Regions from separate parts of the Lentimicrobium sp. S6 genome, predicted to be linked through region 3. Evidence: riboswitches for the same ligand, from Rfam matches in the RefSeq annotation. Region 3 holds a riboswitch; each other region holds the start of a gene.
The links. A riboswitch is a leader RNA that binds a small molecule or an ion and turns the genes downstream of it on or off. The one in region 3 is predicted to bind cobalamin.
Positions count from the first base shown of each region.

Region 1: linked by a shared signal. The riboswitch ahead of HNS40_RS01035 (T9SS type A sorting domain-containing protein) and the one ahead of HNS40_RS08845 (T9SS type A sorting domain-containing protein) in region 3 are both predicted to bind cobalamin.
Region 2: linked by a shared signal. The riboswitch ahead of HNS40_RS19800 (diphthine--ammonia ligase) and the one ahead of HNS40_RS08845 (T9SS type A sorting domain-containing protein) in region 3 are both predicted to bind cobalamin.

Region 1 covers NZ_JABKBZ010000002.1:60-5,303, reverse strand. The annotation lists gene HNS40_RS01035 (T9SS type A sorting domain-containing protein) at 1-1,339, opposite strand, end outside; cobalamin riboswitch at 1,459-1,636, opposite strand; gene HNS40_RS01030 (hypothetical protein) at 1,768-3,051, opposite strand; gene HNS40_RS01025 (MBOAT family protein) at 3,051-4,481, opposite strand; gene HNS40_RS01020 (hypothetical protein) at 4,587-5,009, opposite strand.
Region 2 covers NZ_JABKBZ010000090.1:3,889-9,132, forward strand. The annotation lists gene HNS40_RS19795 (ABC transporter substrate-binding protein) at 1-382, opposite strand, end outside; gene HNS40_RS19800 (diphthine--ammonia ligase) at 382-1,080, opposite strand; cobalamin riboswitch at 1,167-1,362, opposite strand; gene HNS40_RS19805 (threonine/serine dehydratase) at 1,354-2,289, opposite strand; gene HNS40_RS19810 (DEAD/DEAH box helicase) at 2,382-3,494, opposite strand; gene HNS40_RS19815 (Crp/Fnr family transcriptional regulator) at 3,675-4,343, opposite strand; gene hcp (hydroxylamine reductase) at 4,488-5,244, shown strand, end outside.
Region 3 covers NZ_JABKBZ010000020.1:30,086-35,329, reverse strand. The annotation lists gene HNS40_RS08860 (chemotaxis protein CheA) at 1-629, opposite strand, end outside; gene HNS40_RS08855 (response regulator) at 646-1,011, opposite strand; gene HNS40_RS08850 (hypothetical protein) at 1,020-1,322, opposite strand; gene HNS40_RS08845 (T9SS type A sorting domain-containing protein) at 1,510-2,778, opposite strand; cobalamin riboswitch at 2,882-3,081, opposite strand; gene HNS40_RS08840 (DUF4251 domain-containing protein) at 3,239-3,790, opposite strand; gene HNS40_RS08835 (DUF5723 family protein) at 3,966-5,244, opposite strand, start outside.

The DNA.
Region 1 (5,244 bases), on a different contig from region 3:
CATTGTTTCTTTCAAAGATTTCTAATAATTCGGGATTTTTAGCATGCCATAGTGTTTCTAATCCTAAAATAGCTTCGTTATTTTGATCTTTAATGATAGCATTTATTTCAATTTGACTTTGTGAATGAATGCTCTGTGATTCTAATATGATTTCGATGGAGGAGGGCTCCGAAACGAGAATCTCGAAACTATTCGAAATATACTCCTGATTTTGAACTTTTGCAGTGATAATGGTAAGGCCAGCTTGATGAGTCTGAATGAGTCCATTGGCATCTACTGTGGCGATATTGGTATTTGAGGAGTTCCAAATGATATTTTGACTTGCTGCCGGAATACCAGAAATAAAATGAATGGCTTCTGCTTGTAAGCTCCTGTTTATTGTTATTGTTTTTGGCATATCCGACAAGGCTAATAAATTGATCTCCCCAGTGATAGTGCTATTAGGGCTGACGTCTATAATACCGGAAATCTCAGTGGAAGCTTCCCCCAATCCTCCCACGGAAGTATTCATGGCATTGGTGATTTTAATAAAATCTATATGGTCAAGCGCTACTCTGTTTCCATTTTCATCTCTGGCCCAACTGATATCCATGGCATCGCCACCTGAATTTTCTAAGTCGCTGGTATAAGGATTATCAGGAATGTCATAGGGTTGGCTGCCTCTGGTTCTGTTATCTGCAAAGCCAAAGTATCTTTCGTAAGATTTTATCATGGATGGAGTGGAGAGGTCAATATCACCTTCAACTTTCATGCCTTGTAGAGTGTAAAGTTCTTGGTTTATACTAGGGAATAAGATCGGAGATGGGTAATAGCTTTGTTGGTGGAAACTGTTTTTATAAACGTATCCAGAATCTTGATTGCTGTCCACCCAAAGTACATCGGTAGCTGAGTTTTCATTGGGATTGAAATAAGTGACAGCATAATCCATTTGACTTTGGTTCAAATAATAGTCGCTCCCTGCCAAAAGATACCATTGGTCATCAGCCAGTCCATTATTATTCTCATCTTTCATGACTTCTACCATTGCTGCTTCGCTCCAATCAGGCAAAGCATTGGTGAATATGGTAAAATCAATTCCAAATGGATTGTTGGGATGGTTTTCTACACTTTCTTCCATTTTTACAATAATATGACCGCCAAATGCGCCCAAAGAAACCAATCCGCTTGTTCCTCCAATAATGCTTTGTGCAGCATACGGAGAGCCAAATGCACCATCGTTAGTAAATTGTCCTGGAGCAGGTTTGTAATCAATAATTTCCGACACATACTGTGCCTGACCCAGCAAGTTAAAGCTGAATAGGAGGATTAGAGTTGCAAATTTAATAATTGACTGGCTCATTTTATTGTTTATTTATTTCGCAAAAACAGTAGAAACTGAAAAAGATGAGGGCAGGCTTTGAAGGAAGCAATCGGCTAGTGTAGGAAACCAGCAGATGATTAGCTTTTTCACCGAAAGCACTCAAATCTTTATCTGTTGGCAGGTCTTCTGACTTACTCCATTCTGTGGAAGCCTTCCCGGTTGCGAACCAGTGGCATATTTTCCACGAAATATATGGAGCTTACAGCAGCGGGAACTGTTCAGGATTTACACCTGATTCCCTATTAATCCGATAATACCATTTTAACGATATGGAATTTCATAAAGTCAAATTGGTATAAGCTGGAACCAATTTCGCTGCAAAAGTAGAAATATTAGTTGAGGTGGAATGTTAAATTCTGAAAAATGATAAAATAGTAAGTACAGATGAACAGGTTGTTGATTAATAGTTATTTGTATTTCTGATCTATCATGAATTTAGCATCAAGATATAACATAGAATCTACTGTGATTCCTCTAGATTTTGCTTTTTCTTGGATTTTTTCAAACCATTTTTTATCAGATTGAATCTGTTTCATCATGGCTCTAATGTCTTTCTCCAAGTTTATGTAACTTTGACTTGCATGTTCAAAAGATTCGATAAAACCAAAGGGGAATCTGTCAAGGTTCGCTTCAGTGGTGAAAAGCAGCAGGATGTCAGCTTTTCTTATTGCTTCGGAATAATTGATATTCTTTACTTCATCTGTCATCTGTAGTTTGTCGATAAAAATCTGTTGATTATAATACCAAAACTCACCATGACTAAATGCCTTTTGATGAATACCTAAACGATATAATTGCCAGAAAAAACTATCTGCAATACTTATTACTTTAGGCTTATAAGCCGATTCATCTTTAAAGCTTATTTGGGGATAGGTCATTAATGGAATAGGAACAGGTAGGCCTAAGTTTAAAGCTTTTTCAATGTCGCTATCTTGTTTGTCAGCAATAAAAGACTTACTAATATCGTCAATTTGAACATCAACTAAGTTCTTATTCAAAACCAATTCCATTTTTCTGAGGATTGAATCAACTATCAGAGGCATGCTTCCTTGACTCCAATGAATTCCTGTTTTTGGATAAAGAACTATTTCAGAGCCATCTTTCATATTTAAGAAAGCAGCATTAAAATCGATAAATGGAATATTGGACTTAGTTAAGATAGAAGTATAAACTTCATAATTTGTGATGCTTCTTTCTTTGTTCATGGAATCAGGAATGAATTCAGGATAAAAGAAACCCTTTCCTGGTGCAATTACTATTATTAATTGGGTTTGATGCTTCTTTAATTCTTCTTGAATAGCTAATAGTTTATTAATTCTAGAATTAATTTTCTTTTCACCTATAAAATTAGTTCCAAAATAGGAGTCGATATATTGTTGTTCATATAGATAGTCGTTCTTTCCAATGATTACGTTTTGAGCACTTACTTTATTGAATAAACTATATTGCAGTTGATTATAAAGCCTTACAAACGAACTCCTAAAGCCAAAATGGTCATTAAAGAAGGTATCATATTTATTTTGGAATTCCCCAGAAAACCAATCTTGAATTATAAACACTGGTTTTTGCTTGAGGGTATAGCTTCCTTCTAGAGGCTTAACAAAAACCTTTTGAGTATAATACTGCAAAAGAGGAAGCGTTAAAGCTAAAATGATGATGATAATTCCTATATTATTCGTCTTGTTTTTCATTAGAACCTAAAATATATAAATGGATTAAAATCACTGCTGGTGATGGCGCTAAGGCAGATGGCTAAGCTTAATATGGCTAGAATTATAGAAATGAAATACCTCGATGTACTGTATTGCTCAGAAAAGAATACTTTATTCTCCCATTTTTTGCCTGTTTTTAAGAGTGTAATAAACGAAAATAAGACTGCAATTACTAATATGAACCAAAATTCTGATGAGGTTTTTGTGGGGACTGAAAAGTCGAATTTAAATAAACTTCTTAAGAAATATTTTATTTGATTAAAGCTCTCAGATCTAAATATAACCCAACCAATGATGGTTATAAAAAAAGTGAGAATGATACTTGGATATTTACCTACCTTTTTACTGAACTTAAGTAGGAATAGCTTATCAAGAATTAAGAAGAAGCCATGGAAAGCCCCCCAGATCACAAAATTCCATGCTGCACCATGCCAGAGACCAGAGATTAAAAATACCAGCCAAAGATTAAAATAGAGTCTTTTTTTTGAGGATACTCTACTTCCCCCCAATGGAATATATAGATAATCGCGCATCCAACTTCCTAGGGTGATGTGCCATCTACGCCAAAATTCAGTTATGCTTTGTGAGGTATAGGGATTATTAAAGTTTTCAGGAAATTTGAAGCCCATGATTCTACCAAGTCCAATGGCCATATCGGAATACCCAGAAAAGTCAAAATAGATTTGGAAGGTATAGGCTATTATTCCTATCCAGGCAGCTGAGCTTGTTAATTCTCCATCTGCCAAAGCAAAAGCTTGGTCGGCTTGTGCTCCTAATACATTAGCTATTAAAACTTTTTTCGCTAGTCCAATACAAAATCTAAAAAATCCCAATAACTTGTTGTCTAAGGTCTCTAAATGCTGGCGATTCTCTATCTGATCCGCAATTTGATTGAACCTCACAATAGGTCCTGCAATCATTTGAGGAAATAGCATAATATAAACTAGATATTGGATGGGATTCTTAAGAGGTTTGTGAACACCTCTAAAGACATCGATAGAATAAGTTAGTGTTTGAAAAGTATAGAAAGAAATGCCTATGGGTAAGGCCACTTGTGTCCATTGGAGGTTCTCGAAACCCATAGAATGGAGGACGAAGTCCAAATTCTCCACAAAGAAGTTGGCATATTTAAAATAGAGTAGGAGGCCAACATTTATAGAAATGGATAATGCCAATAAGTATTTTCGATGTATTGAGTTAGGGGAGTGGTACATGTTATTGATGATATAATAATCAAGAATAACAGAACCTATAACTACAAATACAAAAACGGGTGCCCCCCAAGCATAAAAGAAAATGCTAGCAAATAGGATGACCCAGTTTTTATAATTGTTGTTTTTGAAGAGGTGATATAACAACAAAAAAACAGGTAGAAAGTATAAAAGGAATAGGCTGCTACTAAATACCATTTGATCGATTTCAAATTTGATGGCACAAAGCTAAAAAAAATGAAGGTTGAACTATGAAAAGAAAAAAGTGTTTGTGAATTTAAATATCTTCATCATATTAATAGATTAGTGATAAAGAAAAACAGGTAATCCATCCTCACAAATGATATCACTTGGCTCAGGAGGAATGGTGCAATCAGATATAATCCCCCATTTTATATTATACAGATCTTGTTGATGGGTATAGAATTTGACTTTGCTTAGAAAAGCGTTTTCATCAATTTTCTGATGATAAGCCATAAAACCAACTGGGCCACCACAAGCCTTTTGACCATAAGCTACAAGCTTCCAGTCTTCGGAGTTGGTGCAAGAAACAGAGGCAGAAATACTAGAAATTTCTATAAATAAATCGGAAAGAAATTTCAGATCTTCTGCTTGTGAGCTAGTGTCTTTAATTTCTCCTCTTACAATTTCTTCTTCATCATTGTTTTTGTCGCATGCCATCAATATTCCCATTGCTAAAGCAAAGACGATAATTAACCTTTTCATTCATTTTGTTTTTGATAAAGCTAAAATACTGAAAAATAGGATGGTTTTTTAAATAATTTTGAAATATTTGTTAATTGGTCATGTTTTAATTGGTTTCCTATCTTTACCTTTTGAAAATTTAATCTTATGAAAATCCTTAAACGTTTATTATTAGTCATAGTTATTATCTGAAGTTTCGCACCAAATCAGACTGCCTTATCAAGCTGAATTAGAATAGGTTCTTTTTCTCTAAAAA
Region 2 (5,244 bases), on a different contig from region 3:
TTTCTTCATTATAAATCAGCTCAGGATCCGTAACTCCTTTTATGTGTTGATCTAATTGCAATAGATTCATCATTCCTACCATAGGAGATGATAAAGCTACTACTCTTTTAGGTATTTCCTTAATGACAAAAGAATGTTCCAAATTCTCTATATTCTTAGCCCCAGAATGAGGAATATAATACTCCATATTCAAACTCTCGTTTTCCCAAGGATTGAAGATGACAACCTTTTTATAGGTTTCGAAATATTCTATTCTAAAGAATTTCGCATATTCAGGATTGTAATTCCGAGTAGATTTTTCTTGAGTTTTCTCTAGGGACTCATTGCAGGAGGAGGCAGCTAAAAATAGGACGCTTAATAGAATATATAGTCTTGTTTTCATTATGAGTTTTTTAGTGAAATGGGACAAAACCAAAATTCAGAGCTGATTTCTGGATTATCATTATGGTATTTTTTTAGGATTGGTTTCTCTTTTTTTACTTCTAAAGGGAATTTAAAAAAAGGAGCATCAATGACGAAGCTATGGAATTCACCATTTTCCCCACAAGGATCCACGTTTTTAGGAAGTTCATTTATTAATTCTTTGGTGATGATTTCTCCCACAAAGTCCTTGGATAATTTAGAGGCATCCACAGCAGAAATCATGGTTTTATAACCTTGTTCAATAAAATCAAGAATCAAGGTTTTAGTATCTCTATTCCATAAAGGAAAAACGGCATTAAATCCTATTTTTTGGAGTTGATTTTCTCTGTATTTTCTAAGGTCTTCCAAAAAGATATCTCCAAAAATAGAATACTTAATTCCATTTAATTTGGCCTCTTGCATGAGTTTTGTCAGGTGCTTTTCATAGGTTTCCATATCTGGTGATTCTGGCAGTTCCAGAAAAGTGATAGGTAAACCTATAGCTTTGGCTTGTTCTAGCATGAGACTCTCATGAATTCCATGCATACTCACTCTTCTATTTTCCTTAGCAATGGAAGTCAACAGAAAAGAAATATCATATTCCTTATTCTTTAGTATTTCTCCCAAAACAAAAGCAGAATCTTTTCCTCCGCTCCAATTAAAAATGGCTTTTTTCATATTTTTATTATTATGATAGCCAGGTGATAAAATGAAAAATAAATCGGAAATGATCGTCTTTATTCGTCGCCTTTTCTCCCGAAAGCTGAATTATGAATTATGATTTCAGGTATTCTGACTCGTCCAACTTCATTTCCTTCCCATTCAATAAAGAATAGTGGATGTGGGTGAATCAAGCACTAAAAAGTACTTGGGACTTACAGCAGCGGGAACTGTTCCTGATTTTCACAGGATTCCCTGAAACTTGGGACAAATTTATGGAAAATAGATGGACTATTGAAAAAACTTTTCCAAATCCACATTTCCACCAGATAGTATTAAAGCCACTTTTTGATTTTTAAAGATTTCTTTATTCTTTAAAACAGCAGCAAAGGTAATAGCGGAGGACGGTTCCACAATAATCTTCATCCTTTCCCATATTAATCTCATCGCACTTTTAATCTCATCATCGTTGACGAGAAATATTTCTTCCACCTTATCACGAATTATAGGGAAGGTATGCTCTCCCAATGAGGTTCGAAGTCCATCAGCAATAGTTTGAGGATTTATAGAAGGATGGATTATACCATCCCTTATCGAGCGGAAAGCATCATCAGCACCTTCTGGCTCTGCGCCAAAAGCTAGGGTAGAGGGAGAGAAAAACTCACAGGCTAAAGCTGTTCCACTCATTAAACCACCTCCTCCAACGGGAGTAATAATGGCATCTGGTATAAGCTCCTCAAAAATCTCTTGGGCAGCAGTGGAATTCCCTAAGATCACTTGTGAATCATTATATGGGTGACAAGATGTAGCCCCTGATTTATCAATGAATGCAGCAGTAGTTGATTCTCGTGCTTCTAAAGTGGGCTCGCATTCTATAATGGTCGCTCCATAAGCTGCAACTGCATTTTTCTTCACCTGTGGTGCATTAGATGGCATAATGATAGTGGCTGGAATTCCAAGTATTTGAGCACTTAATGCCAAAGCAGAACCAAAATTACCAGAACTATGAGTTGCTACTCCTTTTTCTCGTTCTTCTATTGAAAGACTGAGTAATTTATGCATGGCACCTCTCATTTTAAATGCTCCGGCCTTTTGAAAGTTTTCGCATTTAAAGAAAAGCTCACAGCCAATGAGTTCATTAAGTAAATGAGACTTTAGGATGGGAGTACTATGGACTGAATTTTCTAGTATACTTTTTGCTTTAAGTAAAATGGATTTTGAGTACATTGCGATAAAATATTATTCAGCAAATTTGCTAAGAAATTAATGTTTAATATTTTCCATTTGATCGGTAATCTGTCACCTAACTTCAGTGCTGATTACCGCATCTGATTAAAAGTAATACCAAGTTTCTCAGAAATATAACGAATCTGTTTCAATTCTTTAGAGTTTACAATACAGTAGGAAAGTCCTTCGTTTCCAGCTCTTGCTGTTCTTCCAGCTCTATGTGTATAATAATCTATCTTATCAGGCATTTGATAATGAATGACATAAGCTAAATTGGCTACATCAATTCCTCGCGCTGCTAAGTCTGTTGCTACAAGAACTTTTAGACTTCCGTTTTTAAAGGCTCTCATGGCTTTGTCTCTTTCCTTTTGAAGTAAATCACCATGAATGGCATCCACCGGAACATTTCTAGCTTGTAATTGCTGTGCTAGTTTTTGAGTAGCAGCTTTTGTTTTACAGAAGATTAATCCTCTATTATCGCCTTGCTCGCCTAAGAAACGCATAAGGACATTCAGTTTCTCTAAATCTTCGCATACAATATATTGGTGCTCAATATGCTTATTAACCACATTCTTTCCACTCACTTCTATTTTAATAGCTGTCTCCGACATGTGCGTATTCACAATGTTTTTAATCTCGTGAGGCATAGTAGCAGAGAATAACCATTTGTTCTCCACTTTGGCTGAAAAGCTTAGGATTTCATCCAATTCATCTTTAAACCCCATGCTCATCATCTCATCGGCTTCGTCGAGAATAAGGGTTTTTACATGACTTAAGTCAAGGGCTTTTCTTTTTACCAAATCAATCAAACGACCAGGAGTAGCCACCACAATATGTGTAGGACGCTTCAAAGCTGATATTTGCTTTTCTATTTGAGGACCACCAAATACAGCTTCGGTGAAAATTTTGTCGGAATATTTGGTAAACTTAAATATCTGCTTGGCAATTTGCTGCCCTAATTCTCTTGTAGGACATAGAATGAGTCCTTGAATAACTTTTCTTTTAGGGTCTATCTTATGTAATAATGGAATACCAAAAGCAGCAGTTTTCCCTGTTCCTGTTTGAGCTTGTCCAACTAAGTCGGTGGTATTTTTAATGAGTACAGGAATGACTTGTCTTTGAATTTCCGAAGGCTTTACAATCTTCATCTCTGTCAATGCCTTAACTATGTCTTTCCTTACTCCTAATTCTGTGAAATTTTCCAATGTATCTTGTATTATTTTATGAACTGGCAAAGATACGCTTTATTAATGATAGAATTAAGAAATCATAGAATGATATAAACACTTGAATAATTAAGCTTTTCTGCTCAGGTATTTTGAGAAGATTTAGGTTCACATAGAATCACGAAACGGTTAACTGTTCATTATAAGCAGTTAACCAAGTTAATCCAAATACCCCTTCAAGCCCCGAACATCCAAAATCAATATTCTCTTTCCTTCCATTTGAATAATACCATCATGATTTAATTCATTAAAAGCTCTACTAAGAGAAGGTCTGGCAACTCCAAAAAGTTCAGCCAATTGACTTTGTGATTGAGGAAGGATAATTTCAGAATGACCGGCCTTAGTGTATTGCTTTAATAAAAAATGAGCAATTTTCCCTTTTATAGTTTTAAAACTGAGGAAGTTAATTTTACGAGTTAAGAACTGGGTTTGATTAGAGATGATATTCAGGAAGTTTTTTTGTAGTTGTTGGTGTTTAAGAAGTGATTCGAGAAAATGAGCCTTATTTATAGCTGCAATGATACAATCGGTCTTGGCCACTATAGAAACAGGGTAGAGGCTGTCCTGTCCAAAAAGAAATCCAGGAGCCAATAACCTCGGAGCTTTCATATCAGCCATCTTGATAGTTTTTCCATTAAAATCGGCCATTTCGCTTTTTACATCACCTTCAATCAGTATCAATTGTTGAATAACAGCCTCATTAGCAAATACTATGGGATTCCCTTTTTTGTAATTCTTATACTGAACTTGGATATCCTGTAGGCACTCTTCTTTTTCCTTATTAGTTAAGCTATGAAAAAGCTGGCATTGGCTGAATAAATCGAGCATGGATGTGTTTTTTTTACAAAAATATTAAAAAATATGGGTGGATGTAACATATGTTACAAATAAATAGGTATTGTAGTACTTAAATTTGCAGCGTTCAAAAGAACAGAAATAGAAAAATAAGTAAACAATATAAAATACAGAAAAATGAGCATGTTTTGTTATCAGTGTGAAGAAGCAGCCAAGGGAACAGGTTGCGAGATAAAAGGAGTTTGTGGAAAAACTGAAGAGGTTTCAAACTTACAAGATTTATTGATGTTCGTATCTAAAGGAGTTTCTATCCTTTCTAATTTAGGGCGCCTGAACAATATTAGTGTAGCCAAAGCTGACCAATTTGTTTTTGAAGCTTTATTTACAACCATTACCAATGCCAACTTCGATGAGAAAGCTATCATAGCAAAAATCAAAGAAGGTTTTGCTGTTCGTGAATTAGTGAAAGTTGAGTTAAGTGTGAGTGGAAATGCAGTTTCAACAGACCTTCACGAAAGCACTACTTGGATGGGTACTGAAGCGGAATTTGATGCTAAAGCATTAGAAGTAGGTGTATTAGCAGAGACTAATGAAGATATTCGTTCATTAAAAGAACTATTAATCTACGGATTAAAAGGAATGGCTGCTTATGCAGAGCACGCTTTTGCATTAGGTCATGTAAACGATGAGGTTTTTGCTTTTATGCACAAAGCAATGACTGCAAGTACTGAAGAACATACTGCTGATGAGTTGGTAGGATTGGTATTGGAATGTGGTAAATTTGGTGTTGATGTGATGGCTCTTTTAGATAAAGCTAATACTGAAACTTATGGTAATCCAGAAATCACAGAAGTAAATTTAGGTGTTAAAGGAAATCCAGGTATCTTAATTTCAGGTCATGACTTGAAAGACATGGAAACATTATTGCAGCAAA
Region 3 (5,244 bases):
TCATCTTTTGTATTCAAGATAATTTCCCAACTTACATAGCAGTTTTTCACCAATAAATTTCTGTAATTGGGAATATTCTCAATGTGGGTAAATACCTTTCCGTTCCCTAAAGAAATCAGTTCATCAATAAGGTATAAAGGGTTTGTTCCGTTTTGCATAATACCTTCGTTAGGTTCAAAACAGATATAATATGTTGGAGTCTGATCGATTTCAATTTTTTCTAAAGCCTTAATTGGCGCTTCTTGAGCAGGATGATTATTACAAATAATCTCGAATTCAGTGATAAGTCGGTCATATTCTAATTTTACACTTGCGGTAGGTGCTTCAGTCGTTTCTAAAAGCTTTTTAATAAGATCGATAGATTCGAAGGTAAGGTTGAGAATTTCTTTAGAAAGCTTGATTTTGTGGGAACGAATTTGCTCATATATACTTTCTAGATGATGGGTAAAAGAAGATACAGATGAAAAGCCAAACATAGCACCACTACCTTTTAAGGTATGCATGACCCTAAAAACAGAGGCTATAGCTTCTTGGTCATCAGGTTGCTTTTCTAAATTGAAAAGAGAATCCTCAATGTTGACTATGAGTTCATTAGCTTCATCTAGAAATCCTTGTATGAGTTCGTCCATTTCCATAGGTTTCTAATTATCTGATTACTTTTCTAATAGTAGTAATTAATTTGTCTCCATTAAATGGTTTCACTATCCACCCCGTTGCTCCAAGATCCTTGGCTTCTTTTTTAATACTTACTTGAGTTTCAGTGGTTAAAAAGAGGATGGGTACATACTTGTATTCCTCAAGTTTTCTTACCTCTGCTATTAATTCCATTCCGCTCATGATGGGCATATGAAGGTCAGTGAGTAAAAGGTGCACTGTTTGTCCATTAAATAGTTCTAATGCTTCCTTGCCATTGGTAGCAGAAATCACGTGAAATCCAGCGTTATTTAGAGTAAACTCCACTAAATTCCTGATACTGTTTGAATCATCAACGATTATTATGGTCTTCTTCATCTCTTATTTTATGATATTAATATTTCGTAAAATCCAGATACTTTGATGAGATCTAGTATTTCATCATTAATATTTAATGTGATTTTATTTTCTGGATGATGGTTTTTTAAGGCAATAATAAACTGAATAAAGCTTAAATCAAGCATTTCCACATCTTTAATGATCAGTTGAAGGGGCTTGTTTACACGGGTATATTCGTCTGTTTCATCTTTAATATATTGAATATGACCGAAGGATAGCTCACCACTAAAGGTAAGTTGATTCATTTGGTTATTCTCATCTTTTTGGTATTCTAGCTTATAATTGTTCATTTCGAGTTCTAAATTTCTATAAAATCTCTTAGGTAAATATATGAAAAATAATTAGAATGTCCAATAATTGTAAAATTATTCTTAAAAAAAAGGCTTCCACAAAATGATTGTGGAAGCCTATTAATCGTGTATTTTCTTTTCTTATGAAATCATGCTAAATAAAGCCTTGATTTTTTATTCGATTCTCTTATTTTTTCAAAAACCTAGCTGCATGAATGCCACTTTGTGATTGAGTTTTTATAAAATAAATTCCTGCTTTAAGCTCGTTAACTTCAATAAAAGAAGATTGAGGATTATGTATTCTTTTGATCAATTGACCTGTTTGGTTATAAATCTCTATCCAATTCAATTGTTGATATGCTCCGATATGAATGAAGTTTTGACAAGGGTTAGGATAAATGTTTAAGCTATTGTTTTTTAGAGTGGAAAGCCCTGTGTTGTTGGCATAATGAATTGCCATTGCTTCAGCTGAAACAGAGGCTTCAAAGTTTCCTAAAACAGTCCCATCAATATCATAAACCCTTCCCTCACCTAGGGAAAAATAGTCGGTAATAGTCACATAAAAACGTTCATTGATTTCATCAAAAACAGCAGCAGCAATATTGATGTAACTGGCTGAACCTGGGTCTGCAATAATTTGATTATTAACAACCGTTGATGTTGATAAATCATATGAACCAATACCATAATCTAAACCCAAATAGAGGAGGTCTCCGACTTTTCTAACACCTTTACCAACCACATGATTAAGTGATTGAGTGTTCCAAGTAGTTGTAGCAATGTTATAGGTAGAAATAGAACCTGTTGTGGCACCATAAGGTGATTTATTAACGCTATAAATAACGTTTTCTCCTTCAAATAAATCAATAATTCCTACGGCATCAGTACCTAAGTTTATTTCTCTTACAAAGCTTAAATCACTATTTGTTACTGCCAATTTCCCTTCAGTAGCTGCCCAGTCACCAGAAACTGCAACGTATAAGGAATCTTCATACATCAGCATTCCTGCAGCATCAGTACTAATTCCTTCAGCTTCATATACTAGGTTCAAATTCATGTCGAAGGCTTTTAAATATTTACCATCAGCAGGAACACCTGTTGCATCACTTCTTAAACTCACATAAATCATATCATTGGCATAATATAATCTACTTAAATAACCATGATAGATAGCTATTTCTTTAGTATTGGTAATCAGGTTAAACTTTGCCAAGCTGTCTTCCGCAGCCACATAGGCATAATCACCAACCACTATTAAATCTTGCATGGATTCTTTTACCACTTCACCAATAAGGGTGGAGGTATAGGTTTCTGGGTTTATACCAGTGACCATCACATGGTCGGCGTCATTATTATAAATTCCGCCATTGCCCACCACGATTTGGTTGACAGATTGCCCTATTCCTAATATTACAAATGCTTGTAATAATAGAGCCAAAAAGTAATTTTTTTTCATTTTAAATTGTTTTAAGGATAAATAAAATTTATTCCTCAAAACTCACAGGAACGATTGAAGAAAAATGGAAGGTCCATCGATCTACAGCTTTTATCCCGAAAGCTTTGAAATTCGTGTTTTGGGCAGGTCTTCTGGCTTGTCTTTATTTTGAGTGGCCTTCTCATATCTATAAAAGATACAATGGCATTAAGAGTCTCAAATGTTATAGACTTACAGCTGCGGGAACAGCTCCTGAATTAAACAGGATTCCCTTTTCACCCTCCTCAGAAATCTTTGGAGAGAACCGTCAACATGGCTGCGAAATTATATAAATATTTGGAAGGATATTGTTAAAATTAAAATTTTATTTAGGTAAGGATAACGAAAATGATAGTTATTCATTAATAGATAATAGTTTATATAAACCTATCACTTATTTGCAACAATTATTTGCTGCTAGCTCTCACTGTTAACGATTCATTTAGTAAAGTTCCATGCCTTTAAAAGTGCGAGTTTTATCTACAGAAACAATATCACCAGAGAATTGAATTCTATTCCCTCTCATATCTACTATGGTGGCTTCTCCGTTTCCATTGCTGCTGATCCAAATGGTGAGGTCTTGCATTCCTGTGGAGCCTTGTATGCTCATTCTGATGAAGATGGGTTTGTTTTTCTTTTCATCCTCTATTTCATATTTAGTGATTCTTCCACTTATGGTCATACCACCTACACCATTCCAACCCACTAACTGATCAAAACCTAATTGGATAGTAGCTTTCCCATTATTCACATATACAAAATTGATAGTGGAGTTTAATTGAAAAACCTCCCCAATCTTATTTGTTACTCTTTGAGCTTCCAATACAAAAGTTGTATCCAGAACCCATTGTTCCTGAACCAACCTATGTTCATCTTGTTCAGCTTTTTCTTGAGCTTTTTTCTCAGCTCTAATTTCTTTTTTTGATTTGGTTTCTTGAGCATTTACTTGAAAACAAAAAGCCAAAATAATGAGTATTGATATGAATTTTTTCATGATAGATTATTTAGTTTATAAAAGTAGGGAATTTTAGTTTACAGTCTGAAGTTAATAACTAGTAGCTAATAGTTCTACAACTATTAACTTTTAGTTGTTCACTGTTGACTTATTCCATTTCAAAGACACAATAAAAAATAACCCTTAAGTTTCAAATTCAGAGCTCTCAATAATTTTATTTCGACCAAGGGAACTTATTAAATGCGTCACCACAAGGATTAATTTTATTTCTTTTCTCGCAGCTTCCTTTGCCTATGTTTACTTTAATAGAAAAGTATAAATCCATTCCATTGAAATCGTGCCAACCCATTAAGGAGGTGAAATAATCACTACCAATGGTGAAATAGTACAAGCGAACTGCCAAGCCAACTCTCGGATATTTCCATTGATAAAGACTTAGGGGTAAGCTTACTTCTATATTAGGCTTCTCATAGCGCGGAGTCAATGAAATTATGGTTGGTTTTCGCATATAATTACCATTAAAAGGAAAATTATATACAAAGCTAGCATTGGCATATATTCCATTTTCGAAATTATAATCTGCATTGATGTTTAAAGAGGAGGGGAGCCACATTTTAAATTTGGTATCTTTTAAGGTGGCATTCGGATCTCCATAAAAACGATAGCTGATGTCTTGAATAAATGCATTCCAATTTTCGTATTTGGAAGTATCTATGTTTTCCCAGGTATAGTCTGTATTTGCATATTCGTGAAGCTGGGCATTATTTTTAAAACTAATATATCCAATATCCATTAAACTCACCCCGATTCTGTATTTATAATCGTAATGTCTTTGCCCACAGGTTCTTGTCGTTTGCGTTTTGCCTTGCCTGTCTAGTAACGCCTGATATTCTACACCTAAATCAAAAGCCCAGCCTTTCCCGTTTATTAGAGCCCCTGATGGAAATTCATCCGTATCATAATCAGAGGGGAAGGCAAAACCCAGATTCGCATCTAGAGAATAAATATCGAGAGTAGTATCATTTACCACATTATATTCTGAGCTTGCGGCATGAAAATAGGTTCCACCCACACCAAATAATCTTTTTATACTAATCCCAAAATTCCAATTGTTAAATAAAAGTTGATTGAGTTGATACGCATAACTAATACCAACTTCTCCATATCCAATATAGCTGGTATTAAAACTCTTAATATTATAAGCTTCATCATGTTGAGGCCCGTAACCAAAACCATAGTAAATGGTTTTTCCGAGTTCTTTAGTAATATTTCTGATATGCATAAAGCTTTTAGCCGCTGTAAATATACCAAAGGCATGCTGGTTTTTGACATACATGGCTGAAGGGCCTTGTATTTTAATATCGAAATCGAGTCTTGTTTTCGCCGTTTTATCGTAGATGTAAAATGGCCTTTCACCATTACTATATCCTGTGGGATGCATTGGTATATCTAAGTTGCCGGAAATGAGGTCAAAGAATTTGAATTCCTCTTTG